DNA from 3 places in the Shinella zoogloeoides genome. Region 3 is predicted to be linked to each of the others. Evidence: riboswitches for the same ligand, from Rfam matches in the RefSeq annotation. Region 3 holds a riboswitch; each other region holds the start of a gene.
What was found. A riboswitch is a leader RNA that binds a small molecule or an ion and turns the genes downstream of it on or off. The one in region 3 is predicted to bind cobalamin.
Positions count from the first base shown of each region.

Region 1: another riboswitch for cobalamin. It lies ahead of Q9316_RS21170 (ABC transporter substrate-binding protein); the one in region 3 lies ahead of Q9316_RS15455 (aromatic ring-hydroxylating oxygenase subunit alpha).
Region 2: another riboswitch for cobalamin. It lies ahead of Q9316_RS10760 (CbtB domain-containing protein); the one in region 3 lies ahead of Q9316_RS15455 (aromatic ring-hydroxylating oxygenase subunit alpha).

Region 1 covers NZ_CP132312.1:147,252-151,441, reverse strand. The annotation lists gene Q9316_RS21180 (polyamine ABC transporter substrate-binding protein) at 1-657, shown strand, start outside; gene Q9316_RS21175 (MurR/RpiR family transcriptional regulator) at 725-1,579, shown strand; cobalamin riboswitch at 1,615-1,844, shown strand; gene Q9316_RS21170 (ABC transporter substrate-binding protein) at 2,000-3,037, shown strand; gene Q9316_RS21165 (FecCD family ABC transporter permease) at 3,034-4,062, shown strand; gene Q9316_RS21160 (ABC transporter ATP-binding protein) at 4,059-4,190, shown strand, end outside.
Region 2 covers NZ_CP132311.1:1,949,261-1,953,450, reverse strand. The annotation lists gene Q9316_RS10765 (peptidoglycan-binding domain-containing protein) at 1-1,633, shown strand, start outside; cobalamin riboswitch at 1,712-2,077, shown strand; gene Q9316_RS10760 (CbtB domain-containing protein) at 2,125-2,301, shown strand; gene Q9316_RS10755 (CbtA family protein) at 2,313-3,098, shown strand; gene cobU (bifunctional adenosylcobinamide kinase/adenosylcobinamide-phosphate guanylyltransferase) at 3,100-3,624, shown strand; gene cobW (cobalamin biosynthesis protein CobW) at 3,629-4,190, shown strand, end outside.
Region 3 covers NZ_CP132311.1:2,936,221-2,940,410, forward strand. The annotation lists gene Q9316_RS15450 (hybrid-cluster NAD(P)-dependent oxidoreductase) at 1-440, opposite strand, end outside; gene Q9316_RS15455 (aromatic ring-hydroxylating oxygenase subunit alpha) at 442-1,686, opposite strand; cobalamin riboswitch at 1,795-1,991, opposite strand; gene Q9316_RS15460 (DUF6656 family protein) at 2,302-2,907, shown strand; gene Q9316_RS15465 (GGDEF domain-containing protein) at 2,915-3,964, opposite strand; gene Q9316_RS15470 (L-threonylcarbamoyladenylate synthase) at 4,117-4,190, shown strand, end outside.

The DNA.
Region 1 (4,190 bases), on a different replicon from region 3:
TGGGGTTCTGTGGGCATCATGTATAACCGCAAGATCCTCGGCAAGGACATCACCGGCTGGAAGGACCTGATCGAGACGGTCAAGGCCAAGGGGCTGAAGTTCACCCTGCTCGACGACATGCGCGAAGTGCTGGCCGTCGGCCTCATCCTCAACGGCCACAAGATCAACTCGACCGATCCGGCCGAACTCCAGCAGGCCGCCGATACGATCATCGCCATGAAACCCGACATCGCGGCCTTCACCTATGACGAACGGCCTATGGTGCAGGCGGGCGACGTAGCCGCCGGCCACGCCTTCGTCGGCGCCATGATCGACGTCTTCGGCAACGAGAAGGACCTCGGCTACGTGATCCCCGAGGAGGGCGCGACCATGTACCAGGAGGACATCTGCGTGCTGAAGAGCGCGCCGAACAAGGAGAACGCCATCAAGTTCCTCCAGTTCTATACGCGTCCGGAAATCGTCGCCCTCAACGTCTCGCAGCAGACCAACGGCACGGCCAATGTGCCGGCGCGGGAATTGACCGTCGAAAAGATCAAGAATAGCAAGGAAATCAACCCGCCGGCCGAGACGATGGCGCGTCTCCAGATATTCGAGGATCTGGGTCCGGCGCTGCGTCAGGTGGACCGCGTGTGGACGCGGGTCAAGACGGCCCAGTGAGCGCGGTGTGAGCGCGGTTGATCCCCGCCCGTCTCCGGACGGGCGGGAGCTTGAAGAGAGGGGCGACGTGTCGAAACGCATTGTGAAGCTCGTTCAGTCCGACGACCTCCGGCGGTCGAAATCCGACAAGCTGATCGCCCATTACATCGAGCGCAACCTCGCCGAGCTTCCCTTCGAGACGGCGCGCTCCATCGCCCAGCGGCTCCAGCTCTCGCCGATGACCATCGGCCGGTATCTGCGCCGCATGGGCTTCGACGGCCTCGACGAATTGAAGAACGAGTTGCGCCACGGCAGTTCCAATCCCGCCTGGCAGGTCAAGGGCCAGGTCGATCGGCTGGAGCAGGACCGCAAGGAAGGCAAGCTGCTCGCCGGCCTCATCCAGCAGCAGATCGACAATCTCGGCCAAATCTACGCCATCACCAATGCGCCCGAATGGCAGCAGACGATCGACGCGCTGATCGGGGCAAGCGAAGTCTATGTCGCCGCATACCAGAACGTGCGCGGCATCGCGCAGTATTTCGCCAGCCAGCTTTCCTACACCCGCCCGCGCGTGCAGTTCGTCGATGGCCTCAACGGCACCTATGCCGAGCTTCTCGACGGCTCCGTCGACGGGCGTCTGCTGTTCCTGCACGATGTGCGCCGCTTCGCCGCAAAGGCCCGGCCGCTGGCGCTGGAGGCGCGGCGCGCCGGCGTCAAGGTCGTGCTGCTGACCGACGAATTCTGCCCCTGGGGACCCGAAGTCTCCGACATCTGCCTGATCGTGCCCGGCTCGCACGGCCCGCTCTGGGACGGCGCCGCCACCATGACGGCCGTCATGGACCTGATGCTCAGCAATGTCATCGTCGTCATGGGGGACGCCGTCAGTGAGCGCGTCGATACGCTGACGCGCCTGCAGGACGTCTTCGGCGATTTCGAGACCTGATCGCCATCCCTGCCTTGACGCTGCCGCGCGGCGCGGACTAAGGATGGGCCGACGGTTCCCTGAAGGATGACTCCCAGGGGATTAATAGGGAACACGGTGCGGACGACCCAACAGGGACCCATTCCGTGGCTGCCCCCGCAACTGTAGGCGGATTGCCGCCTGTCCTTGGACGCGTTCGGCGTCATGCCACTGCGGTTTCCGCGGGAAGGCAGACAGGTCGCAGATATCCGTGAGCCAGGAGACCTGCCGTCAGAGCAACAATCCCAGTCACGGGCGGGGATGCCCGGAACAGGAGACGCCATGACGATTCCGGCTGCCGCCTACGGCAGGCTTCCCTTCGTTTTCTCCCGACCGAACGCGCCTGGCCCTTCGCGGCCTGTCGCCTGAGCCCGCACGCTTTCATCTTTCCGGGAGAAATCCATGACCATGTTCCCCGCGGCCACTCGCGCCGCATCCTTCCTTTCCGCTCTTGCCGGCGCCGCCGCCCTTCTTGCAGCCGGCGCGGCCCAGGCCGCCGAGACGCAGTATCCGCTGACATTCGAAAATTGCGGCCGCCCGGTCACCTTCCAGAAGGCGCCGACGCAGACCGTTTCGATCGGCCAGAGCTCCACCGAAATCCTCTATATGCTCGGCCTTGCCGACAAGGTCGTGGGCACGGCCCTCTGGGTCGGGCCGGTGCTCAAGGGCTATGAGGAGGTCAACGCCAAGATCGACCGCCTCGCCGACAACGAGCCGAGCTTCGAAAGCGTGCTCGCCAAGAACCCCGATATCGTCACCGTGCAGTTCCAGTGGCAGATCGGGCCGGAAGGCGTCGTCGCCAAGCCCGAGCAGTTCGAGGAACTCGGCATCCCCGTCTATACCTCGCCGTCCGATTGCGTCGGCAAGGAGAACAGCGCGGCAAGCGATGGCGTGCGCCACCAGGTCTTCACCATGGAGCTCGTCTATCAGGAGGTCCGCGAGCTGGCCGCGATCTACAACGTCAAGGAAAAGGGCGAAGAGGTCGTCGCGGCGCTGAAAAAGCGCGAGGAGGCGGCCCGGACGAAGGTTGCCGCTGCCGGCGGCAAGCTTTCGGCCGTCTTCTGGTTCTCCAGCGCCGCCGATGCCGATCCCTATGTCGCCGGAAAGAACGGCGCGCCGGGCTACATCATGTCGGCGCTCGGCATCGAGAACATCATCAAGACCGACGACGAATGGCCGACCGTCGGCTGGGAGACCATCGCCAAGGCGTCCCCGACGATGATCGTCGCCGGCTCGATGGAACGCCGCCGCTATCCGCTCGACAGCCTCGAAGCCAAGCTCGACTTCCTGAAGACCGACCCGGTCGCAAGCCTGATGCCGGCCGTCACGAACGGCCATGTCTTCGACATGGACGCGCAGGCGATGAACCCGACGATCCGCACGATCGAGGGCATCGAGCTTCTTGCCGATGCGATCGAGAAGGCTGGCCTCGCAAAGTGACCGCCGATCACCCCCTTCTGCTCCGCACGGGCGCCGCTTCCGCGGCGCTCGTGCTGCTGCTTTTCGCGCTCGGCATCGGAGCGGCAGTGGGCGAGACGGCGATACCGCTCGACGTGGTGGGAAAGACGGTGGCCAACCGCCTCTGGCATGCCGGCTATCCGCTGGAGCCCATCGACGAGGGCATCATCTGGAACTACCGGCTGAGCCGGGCGGTGGTGGCGGCCTGCTGCGGCTCCGCGCTCGCGCTGTGCGGCGTCGTGCTGCAATCGCTCCTGCGCAATGCGCTCGCCGATCCCTATATCCTCGGCATCTCGGCAGGCGCCTCTACGGGCGCGGTCAGCGTCGCGATCCTCGGCGTCGGGGCCGGCGCGCTGACGCTGCCTGCCGGGGCGTTCGTCGGCGCGCTGGTCGCTTTCGGCCTCGTCAGCGCGCTTGCCGTCCGCGCGGGGCGGGGAACGGGCGCGATCATCCTTGCCGGCATCGCGGGCTCGCAGCTCTTCAACGCGCTCACCTCCTTCATCGTCACCAAGGCGGCGAGCGCGGAACAGGCGCGCGGCATCATGTTCTGGCTGCTCGGCAATCTCTCCGGCGTGCGCTGGCCGGATGTCTGGCTGGCGCTTCCCGTCGCAATCGCCGGCCTCATCGTCTGCCTCTGGCATGCGCGCGCGCTCGATGCCTTCACCTTCGGCGCGGAATCGGCCGCCTCGCTCGGCATCCCGGTGCGCCGCGTCTATGTCGTGCTGATCGCCATCTCCGCGCTGATGACCGCGACCATGGTCTCCATCGTCGGCTCGATCGGCTTCGTCGGCCTCGTCATTCCCCATGCCGCGCGCATGGTGGTCGGCGTCCGGCATGGGCTCCTGCTGCCCGCTTCCGCCCTGATCGGCGCCATCTTCATGATCGCCGCGGACGTCCTGTCGCGCGTCATCATCCCGGGCCAGGTGCTTCCGATCGGCGTCATCACGGCGCTGTTCGGCGCACCGGCCTTCGCACTCATCCTCAGCCAGAGGAGAACGGCGCGATGACGCTTCTGGCAACGGGTCTCCACTGGTCGGCCGGCGGCACGACGATCCTGTCGGATGTGTCGCTCGACGTGCGCCCCGGCGAATTCCTCGGCATCATCGGCCCGAACGGTTCCGGCAAGACCAGCCTG
Region 2 (4,190 bases), 990 kb from region 3:
ACGCTGGGAAGAGGAGTTCGCACTCTGGCAGAAGGTCTCCTCGGGCAGCGACCTTGCGCAATATGAAGGCTACCTGAAGGCCTATCCGAACGGCACCTTCGCCTCCATGGCGCGCCTGCGCATCGCCGAACTCCAGGCCGCGGCGAAGACCAGGCCAGCCTCCACCGACGACACGGCCGCCAAGGCCGAGGCGGCGGCCGCCGCCGAAAAGGCCAAGGCCAAGGCCGAGGAGGAGGCGAGGAAGGCGGAAGACGCAAGGAAGGCTGCCGAGGCGGAAAAAACCAGGAGCGAGGAAGCGGCCCGCAAGGCCGCGGAAGCCCGGAAGGCGGAAGAGGCACAGAAGGCTGCCGAAGCAGAGAAGGCGAAGGCCGAGGCGGAAGCGGCGCGCGTGAAGGCGGAAGCGGAGGCAAAGAAGGCGGAGGAAGCCGCTGCCGCCCGCAAGCTCGCCGAGGAAAAGGCGGCTGCCCAAGAAAAGGCGAAGGCCGAGGCCGCAGCAGCGGAAAAGGCGCGTGCCGAAGAGGCCGCCCGGCTCAAGGCCGAAACGGAGAAGAAAGAGGCTGAGGCCCGCAAGCTTGCCGAGGAGCAGGCCTCCGAGGCCGAGCGCCTGAAGGCCGAAGCCCAGGCGGCTGCCGACAAGGCGAAGACGGAAGAGGCCGCGCGCCTGAAAGCCGAGGCGGACCGCAAGAAGGCGGAAGAAGCCGCCGCCGCTGAAAAGGCCCGCGCCGAGCAGGAAGCCACCGCGCGCCGCGAAGCCGAGGCCAAGCGCGCAGAAACGGAAAAGGCGGCCGCTGCCGAAAAGGCGCGGATCGAACAGGAGGCCGCCGCCGCGCGCAAGCTTGCCGAGGAGAAGGCGGCCGAAGTGGAGCGGCTGAAGGCCGAAGCGGCGAAGGCCGCCGCGGATGCCGAGGCCAAGGCCGCGGAAGCCGCCCGCCTTGCCAAGGAAGCGGAAAAGCGCGCGGCAGAAGCCGCGGCGGCGAAGAAGGCGGCCGAAGGCGGGCAGGCTGCGACCCGCGAGGCCGAGAAGGACGAGAGCGGCCTTGCCGCCGGGAAGGCGGATGCGGCCAAGCGCGAGGAAGAGGCCTTCCAGAAGGCCGTGCTCGAAGGGTCGGAAAAGGCTTTCCGCGCCTATATCTTCGAATATCCTGACGGCCGCTTCGTTGCGGATGCCCGCGAACGTCTTGCCGCATTGGCGAACACCGCCCGCCAGGAGGTCCAGCCGAAGCAGGAGACCGTGGAGACCGAGCGCAATGTCGTCGAAGAGCCCGTCGTCGATCCGCGCGAAGCCTATCTGGGCCGTTCGACCCGCGCCCAGGCACAGCGCTGGCTGAGCGTGCTCGGCTACAACACCTACGGCGCCGACGGCGTCTTCGGCCCGCGCACCCGCGCGGCGATTTCTGCCTGGCAGGGGGCTTCCGGCTACCGCGCCGACGGCTACCTGTCGCGCCAGCAGTTCCGCTCGCTGCGGCAGGCCGCGCGATATGCCGAAGCCCGGCAACCGCGCCAGCGCCGCTACCAGCAGCGGGACTACGACGTGCTGGAGGGGCCGGTCGACGGTTATTACGACGAGCCGTATTACGGCGACGACGGCTATTACAACGACCGCGGCGGCGTGGTGATCATTCCCGGCTATTGAAATTGCGACGGCCGGACGGCGGTTTCAGCACAGGTGATGCCGCTGCCGGTCAATTGACTTGTCAGGGCCGGAAGCATAATCATCGGGATATTGGATGGTTCCCGGATCCGGAAACGGATCGGGGAGTAAATGGGAATGTGACGCGGCGGACCCAACCAGGGCGCTGCAATCACGGCCGACCCCGCGACTGTAGAGTGGCGAGGGACGCCTATCCGGCGGAAGGACATGCGTGCAAGCGAGGCAATGGTGCCCGCGACCGCGCCTCGAAGACCGGCCGGAAAAGCCACTGGGTGGCATCGCGATAAGCCAAGGCTGGACGCCTCTTTTTCTACGAATCGTCCGTCTTTCGCGATGCTAGGGCCCGGGAAGGCGAGGGTGACCCGCAGGCGTTGAACAACGCCGGACGCCGCGAGCCAGGAGACCTGCCAGACAATGAGGGCATATCGCCCGACCTGGGGAGGGGCTTCCCCAACGCCTGCACGGAGGTTGTCATGGCTGTTTCTACCACGTCTTCTGTTACCCTTTCCGCAAACGACCGCCTCGTTGCCGGCGTTTTCGCGCTGCTGCTCGGCGCCTTCCTCGTGTTCGGCGCCGGCCTTGCGAATTCGGCCGTGCTGCACGATACGGCGCACGATACCCGTCACTCCTACGGCTTTCCCTGCCACTAAGGAGCTTTGACATGATCGTTCGTTATCTCCTGGCCGCCCTGGTGGCCGGGCTGTTCTCCGGCGTCCTCATGACGGCCGCCCAGGAGGCGCGAGTCGTGCCGCTCATCCTGCACGCCGAAGAGTTCGAGGGCGAGGAAGCCGCGCCGGCCGCCGACGGCACCACGCCGACGACCGAGGGCGCCGCCCAGACACAGGAGCATTCCTCGCTCGGCGCGGCCATTCTCGATGTCGCCTCCTACCTGTCGCCCGTTTCCGTCGCCTATGCCCATGAGGGCGAGGAGCACGAGGAGGGCGGCATCATGTTCGGCATGAGCCGGTTCTCCGGCACGCTGCTGGCAAACCTCGTGACGGGTACCGGCTTTGCGCTGCTGCTCGCAGGCTTCAGCCTCGTCTCCGGCCATCCGATCACGGTCGCGAACGGTGCGCTCTGGGGCGCTGCCGGCTGGCTTGCCGTGCACATGCTGCCGGCCATCGGCCTGCCGCCGGAACTTCCGGGTTTCCCGGCAGCCGATCTCGGCGACCGCCAGGTCTGGTGGATCGCGACCGTCATTCTCTCGGCGGCGGGTCTCTACCTGCTGTTCCTCAAGCAGAACATCGTCGCCAAGATCGCCGGCCTCGTGCTGATTGCGGCGCCGCAGGTCTACGGCGCGCCGCAGCCGGGCGACATTTCCAGCAACGTTCCGGCCGTTCTCGGTGCGGAATTCGCCGTCGCCGCGCTAGCAACGACGCTGTTCTTCTGGATCGTGCTCGGCCTTTCGCTGGGTTTTGCCAACGAGAAGATCGCCAAGGCGGCCTGATATGACAGTGACATCGCCCGGAGCCGTCCTGGTTCTGGGCGGTGCGCGTTCCGGAAAATCCGCTTTTGCCGAGAGGCTGGTCGCCGAGACCGGCCTCTCGCGTCATTATATCGCCACCGGCCGCGCGTGGGATGACGAGATGCGCGCGCGCATCGCAAAGCATCGGGAAGACCGCGGAAAAGGCTGGGAAACGCACGAGGAGCCGCTTGCGCTCGCCGCGCGCATTGCCGATGTGACGCGCAAGGACCGTGCGGTCCTCATCGATTGCCTGACGCTCTGGCTCACCAACCTGATGCTGGAGGAGCGGGACATCGCTGCCGAATTCGCCGGTCTCCTCGAGGCCATAAGAACCGCGCCCGGCCGGCTGGTCTTCGTGTCGAACGAGGTCGGCCTCGGCATCGTGCCGGAAAACCGCATGGCACGCGAATTCCGCGACCATGCCGGGCGGCTCCACCAGCAGGTGGCCGCCCTCGTGCCAGAAGTCTATTTCGTCGCGGCCGGACTGCCGCTGAAAATGAAGGGTTGAGCCAATGCTGCAACAGAAGATCCCCGCCACCGTCATCACCGGCTTCCTCGGCGCGGGCAAGACGACGATGATCCGCAACCTCCTGCAGAATGCCGGTGGAAAGCGCATCGCGCTCATCATCAACGAGTTCGGCGATCTCGGCGTCGACGGCGACGTGCTGAAGGGCTGCGGCGCGGAAGCCTGCACTGAGGACGATATCATCGAGCTCACCAACGGCTGCATCTGCTGCACCGTCGCCGACGACTTCATCCCGACCATGGCGAAGCTGCTGGAACGCGAGAACCGTCCGGACCATATCGTCATCGAGACCTCCGGCCTTGCCCTGCCGCAGCCGCTCGTCGCCGCCTTCAACTGGCCGGAGATCAAGACCCAGGTGACGGTCGACGGTGTCATCACTGTGGTCGACAGTGCCGCCGTCGCCGCCGGCCGCTTTGCCGACGACCACGACAAGGTCGATGCGCTGCGCGTCGAAGACGAGAACCTCGATCACGAAAGCCCGCTGGAAGAGCTTTTCGAGGACCAGCTCACCGCCGCCGACCTCATCGTGCTCAACAAGACGGATCTCA
Region 3 (4,190 bases):
CAGCGCGTCATCGACATCATCGGCGTGATACCAGAGCCGGCCGAGATGAAGAGGTACTTTTCCGCCGGATAGCGCACGAAGGAGAAGTCGCCGAGCGGCCCGAACGCCTTCAGCTTCATGCCGGGACGCAGGTTGTCGAACATCCAGCGCGTGCCGATCGAACTCTTCTGCGCCTTCACCGTGACGGCGACGGAGAAGGGACGCGAGGGCGTCGAGGAGAGCGTGTAGGTGCGCATGACCGGCTCGTCTTCCGACACCGGCAGCTCCAGCGTGACGAACTGGCCCGGCAGGTACCGGAACCAGTTGTCGCGATCCGAGCGGAAGGTGAAGGTCATCACGTCGGCCGTCTCCACCGTCACGGCGGTGCATTCCAGCAAGTGCTGGCGATCGTTCCATGGCTGGAGTCCATCGAAGTGACGGAAGTGGCTGGCGGCGGTCATCTCATGCCACCCGCGAAAGCGGCTTCTTGGCGCCGTCGAGCCGCTCGATCATGAAGTTGCAGTACCATTCGACGAACTGCATGACGCCGCCCTCGTCCTCCGGCGAATAGGGGCCTGGCTGGTAGGCGGGCGAGCGGATGCCGAAGGCGTTTTCCTCGACGATCCGGCGATCCTGGTCGTTGGTCTCGGTCCAGACATGGGTGAGCTCGTCGAGACGGTAATCGACGCCTTCCACCGCATCCTTGCTGACCAGCCATTTGGTGGTGACCTGCGTCAGTTCAGGGCCGAGCGGCAGCACGCGGAAGGTGATGGCGTGGTCGGCGAGAACGTGGTTCCACGTCGACGGATAATGGAAGAGCAGCAGCGTGCCGATATGGCTCTCCAGCACGTCGTTGGAGAGTGGTCGCTGGACGGCGCGCGCGCCGGACATGGTGTAGCTCTCGGCATCCTGGATGAGCGGCATGCGCGCGGCGCGGAACTGGCCGGTCGGCGAGATCCTGAATTCGCTCGGCAAGCCCTGGGCCTCGCAACGCGCCCAATGCTCGGCGATGACGGGATCATCCTTGGCGCCCTGCACGCCGGTCGCGCTCGGCGCTTCCGGATAGGTGCGGCAGAGTTCCGGATGGTTGGCGGCGCAGTGGTAGCACTCGCGGTTGTTCTCCCAGACGAGCTTCCAGTTGCCCTTCTCGATGATCGTGCTTTCGAAGGCGACCTTGGTTTCGCCGAGGCGGTGGCGGGCGAGATAGGGCTCGACCAGGGCGCGGAAGGGCGCAAAATCCGGCGCCTCGTCAGCAAGGCAGATGAAGATGTAGCCGCCGACGGTCTGGCAGTTGATCTGCTTCAGGCTGTGCTGCGTCCTGTCGAAATCCTCCGCCATGTGGCGGGCGAAGAGCAGCGAGCCGTCGAGTTCGTAGGTCCACTGGTGGTAGGGACAGACGAGCTTGGCGGACGAGCCCTTGTGCTGGGTGCAGACGCGCGAGCCGCGGTGGCGGCAGGAATTGTGCAGCGCGCGCACCATGCCCGAGCGGTCGCGGGTGATGACGACCGGATAGTCGCCGACCTGCACGGTGAAATAGTTGCCGGCTTTCGGGATTTCGCAATCATGGCCGATGAACAGCCAGTCGCGATACCAGATCGTCTCCAGGTCGAGCTTGTAGTGATCGGGGTCGATGTAGAAGGCCTGCTCGAGGCTGTAGCCGTCGCGCCGGTTCTTGAGCTTGCGGAGCACGTCGCTTCTGATGTCCATGCCGGTGTCCTCGAAATATCCAGATTGCGGATGAAGCGCACGGAAGGAGACGGCATTCGGGCGGCAGGCGCACCGGTTGCACGCTTCCCGGCCGCCCGCCGCAGCCAGTCACGATCGATACTCCAGGCTGGTTTCCGGGCTGAGGAGCGTCCCTTCGGACCATCGCAGCGCCTTCCCAGACCCTTGGGTCCAGTGGCTTTTGCCGCGTCTTCTCCAACACCGTTGCGGGGGCAGCGCCGGATTTCAACCGGCTTCCCAATTCTCCGCCCTCTTTCGAGAGCGGCACCTTGAGTGTCCTTATCTAAGCGCAAGACTTCTCCGACAGCATGTCGAAAAGCGACACGCCGTCATGATTTGACGACAGTCAAATACGACAGAAGAGCAACACCTTGCATCTGTACTTTTCTTACATATCAAGGCGATATGCATTCTTTTTCGGCAGACCGCCCACGCCTTCGGCATGATGTATTCGACGGGACGACTGTTGTCATATTGCGACCACAAAGCCTGACCCGCAGGAATGGGGACGCAGGCGGAAAGGAATGCTTAACGACGTTTCCATAAACTTTCCGGCAATCCGGACGCGGGGCCGGGCGCGAGCATGGAGTACGGGGCGTGCAGCAGACGAAATTCCGATATTACGATGCCGTCGCCTTCAAGCGCGCGAACCCGCCGAAAGCCGCCGTGCACACCGAATTCCTGCGCACCGGCCGCATCGACCGCAGTTTCGGCTGGAGCCCGACGGAGAAGCGCTATCTCAGCCACCAGGAGGTTGCCGAGCGCACCGGCCGCAAGCTGGAACGGGCCGGCAGCGTCACCCATGACCGCATCAACGGCTTCCACCAGTCCATCCAGTTCCCGAAGCTGATCTTCCACCGCACGCTGGCCGAAACGCCGCATCTCGGCTATTGCCACATCACGGTGGCCAAATCCCGCTTCGCGGAATTCGAGAACGTGCAATGGGCCTTCTACATGGCCAATTTCCTCGCCGAGATCGGCGACGACGAGCAGTTCTTCGCCGGCATTTCCAAGAAGCCCGGGCGCATGTATTTCGCCGTCGCCATCGCGCCGACGGAGGAGGAAGGCCGCCTCAAGATCGACCGCAAGGTGCGCGGCAACGGCGTCATCTTCCGCACCGACGATCCGAAGCTCGCCATGAAGAACGTGCTGATGCTCGGCGCCCGCAACGAGGCGCTGCGCAAGATCATCCGCGCGCTGTGACCGCCGGTCAGGCCCGGTAGAGCATCCATTCCTTGCCCGCCGGCACCTCGTCGCCGCGGCCGTAGACGACCACCCCGTCTCCTCCCCCTGCCCTGGCTTCGGCAAGCGCGCGCTCGCAGGCCGAGGCAAGGTCGAGCGCGCTGTCGGCGCGATCCGACATGCAGACCCCGGCCGAAAGCGTCAGGTGGCCGAGATTGCGGCCGGTGCGCGGATCGCGCAGCGCCATCGTCTGGAAGGCGGCGCGCAGGAGATCGATCAGCCGCGTCACCTCGCTCTCGTCCGATGTGTGGAAGAGGAAGCCGAAGCGCAGGCCATCGAAGCGGACGGCAAGGTCGCTTGCCGGAAAGGCCTGGCGGATGAGGCCGCCGTAGAAGCTCACGAGGTGGTCGGACAGCGCCTCGATCTGCCCGGGCGAAAAACGGCGCTCGGCATCGATCTCGGCGACGGCCACGCCGCACAGCATCGGCAGGTCCGGATTGGCGTAGACGCGGGCGAGCGCCTTGTTGAAGGCGCGACGGTTGCCGAGCTTCGTCGGCGGATCGATGAATTTCGTCGCCTCGAATTCCGCCATCTCCTTCTGGATGCCCTCCATCGCGGCCGATTGCGCGGCAACCTTTTCCGCCATTTCCGCCGTGTGGCTGACGCGCAGTTCCGTCGCCCGCTGCAGGGCTTCGAGCGAGCTGCCGAGCGCGCCGCCGGCCTCGCGGATGACCTGCGAGGCCTCGCCGATCAGGCGGCCGTAATCGTTGAGCGAGGAGCGCTCCTGGCTGAGCAGGTCCATGAAATTGCTCATCTCGCTGCTGATCGCGCCCGCCGAGCGCTGCAGCACGCTCGCCTCGTGCTGGTGCGGCAGGTACTTGCGGCCAAGCTCGTCGAGGGCGGCCTGCGTCTTGTACTTGCCGAGCGCGATGAAGTCGCGCACCAGCTCCGGATTGCCGCCGGCATAGGCCTCGTAGACCAGTTCGTAGTTGCGCGGCAGGCCGTCGATGCCCATCTGCTTCATCGCCGTCGCGATCCGCAGGGCGATGTCGGTCGTCGAGGATTTCTTGTGCGCCATCAATGGAGACCTGTGTGCGGGATGTTCAACCTCTCCTAGCAGGCCGCTCTTTCGGTGGGTCTAATCCGGTCGCTCGAATTTTAGGCAAGCGGGCGGCCCTTGGCATTTGCCGGCAAAGCCCTGTATGGAAGCCGGAAAGACGGAAGGACGGCATGGCTGAGATCGTTGATACGCGCATGGATGCGGAGGCGGCGCTGGCGCGGGCCGCGAAGACCCTCGGCCGCGG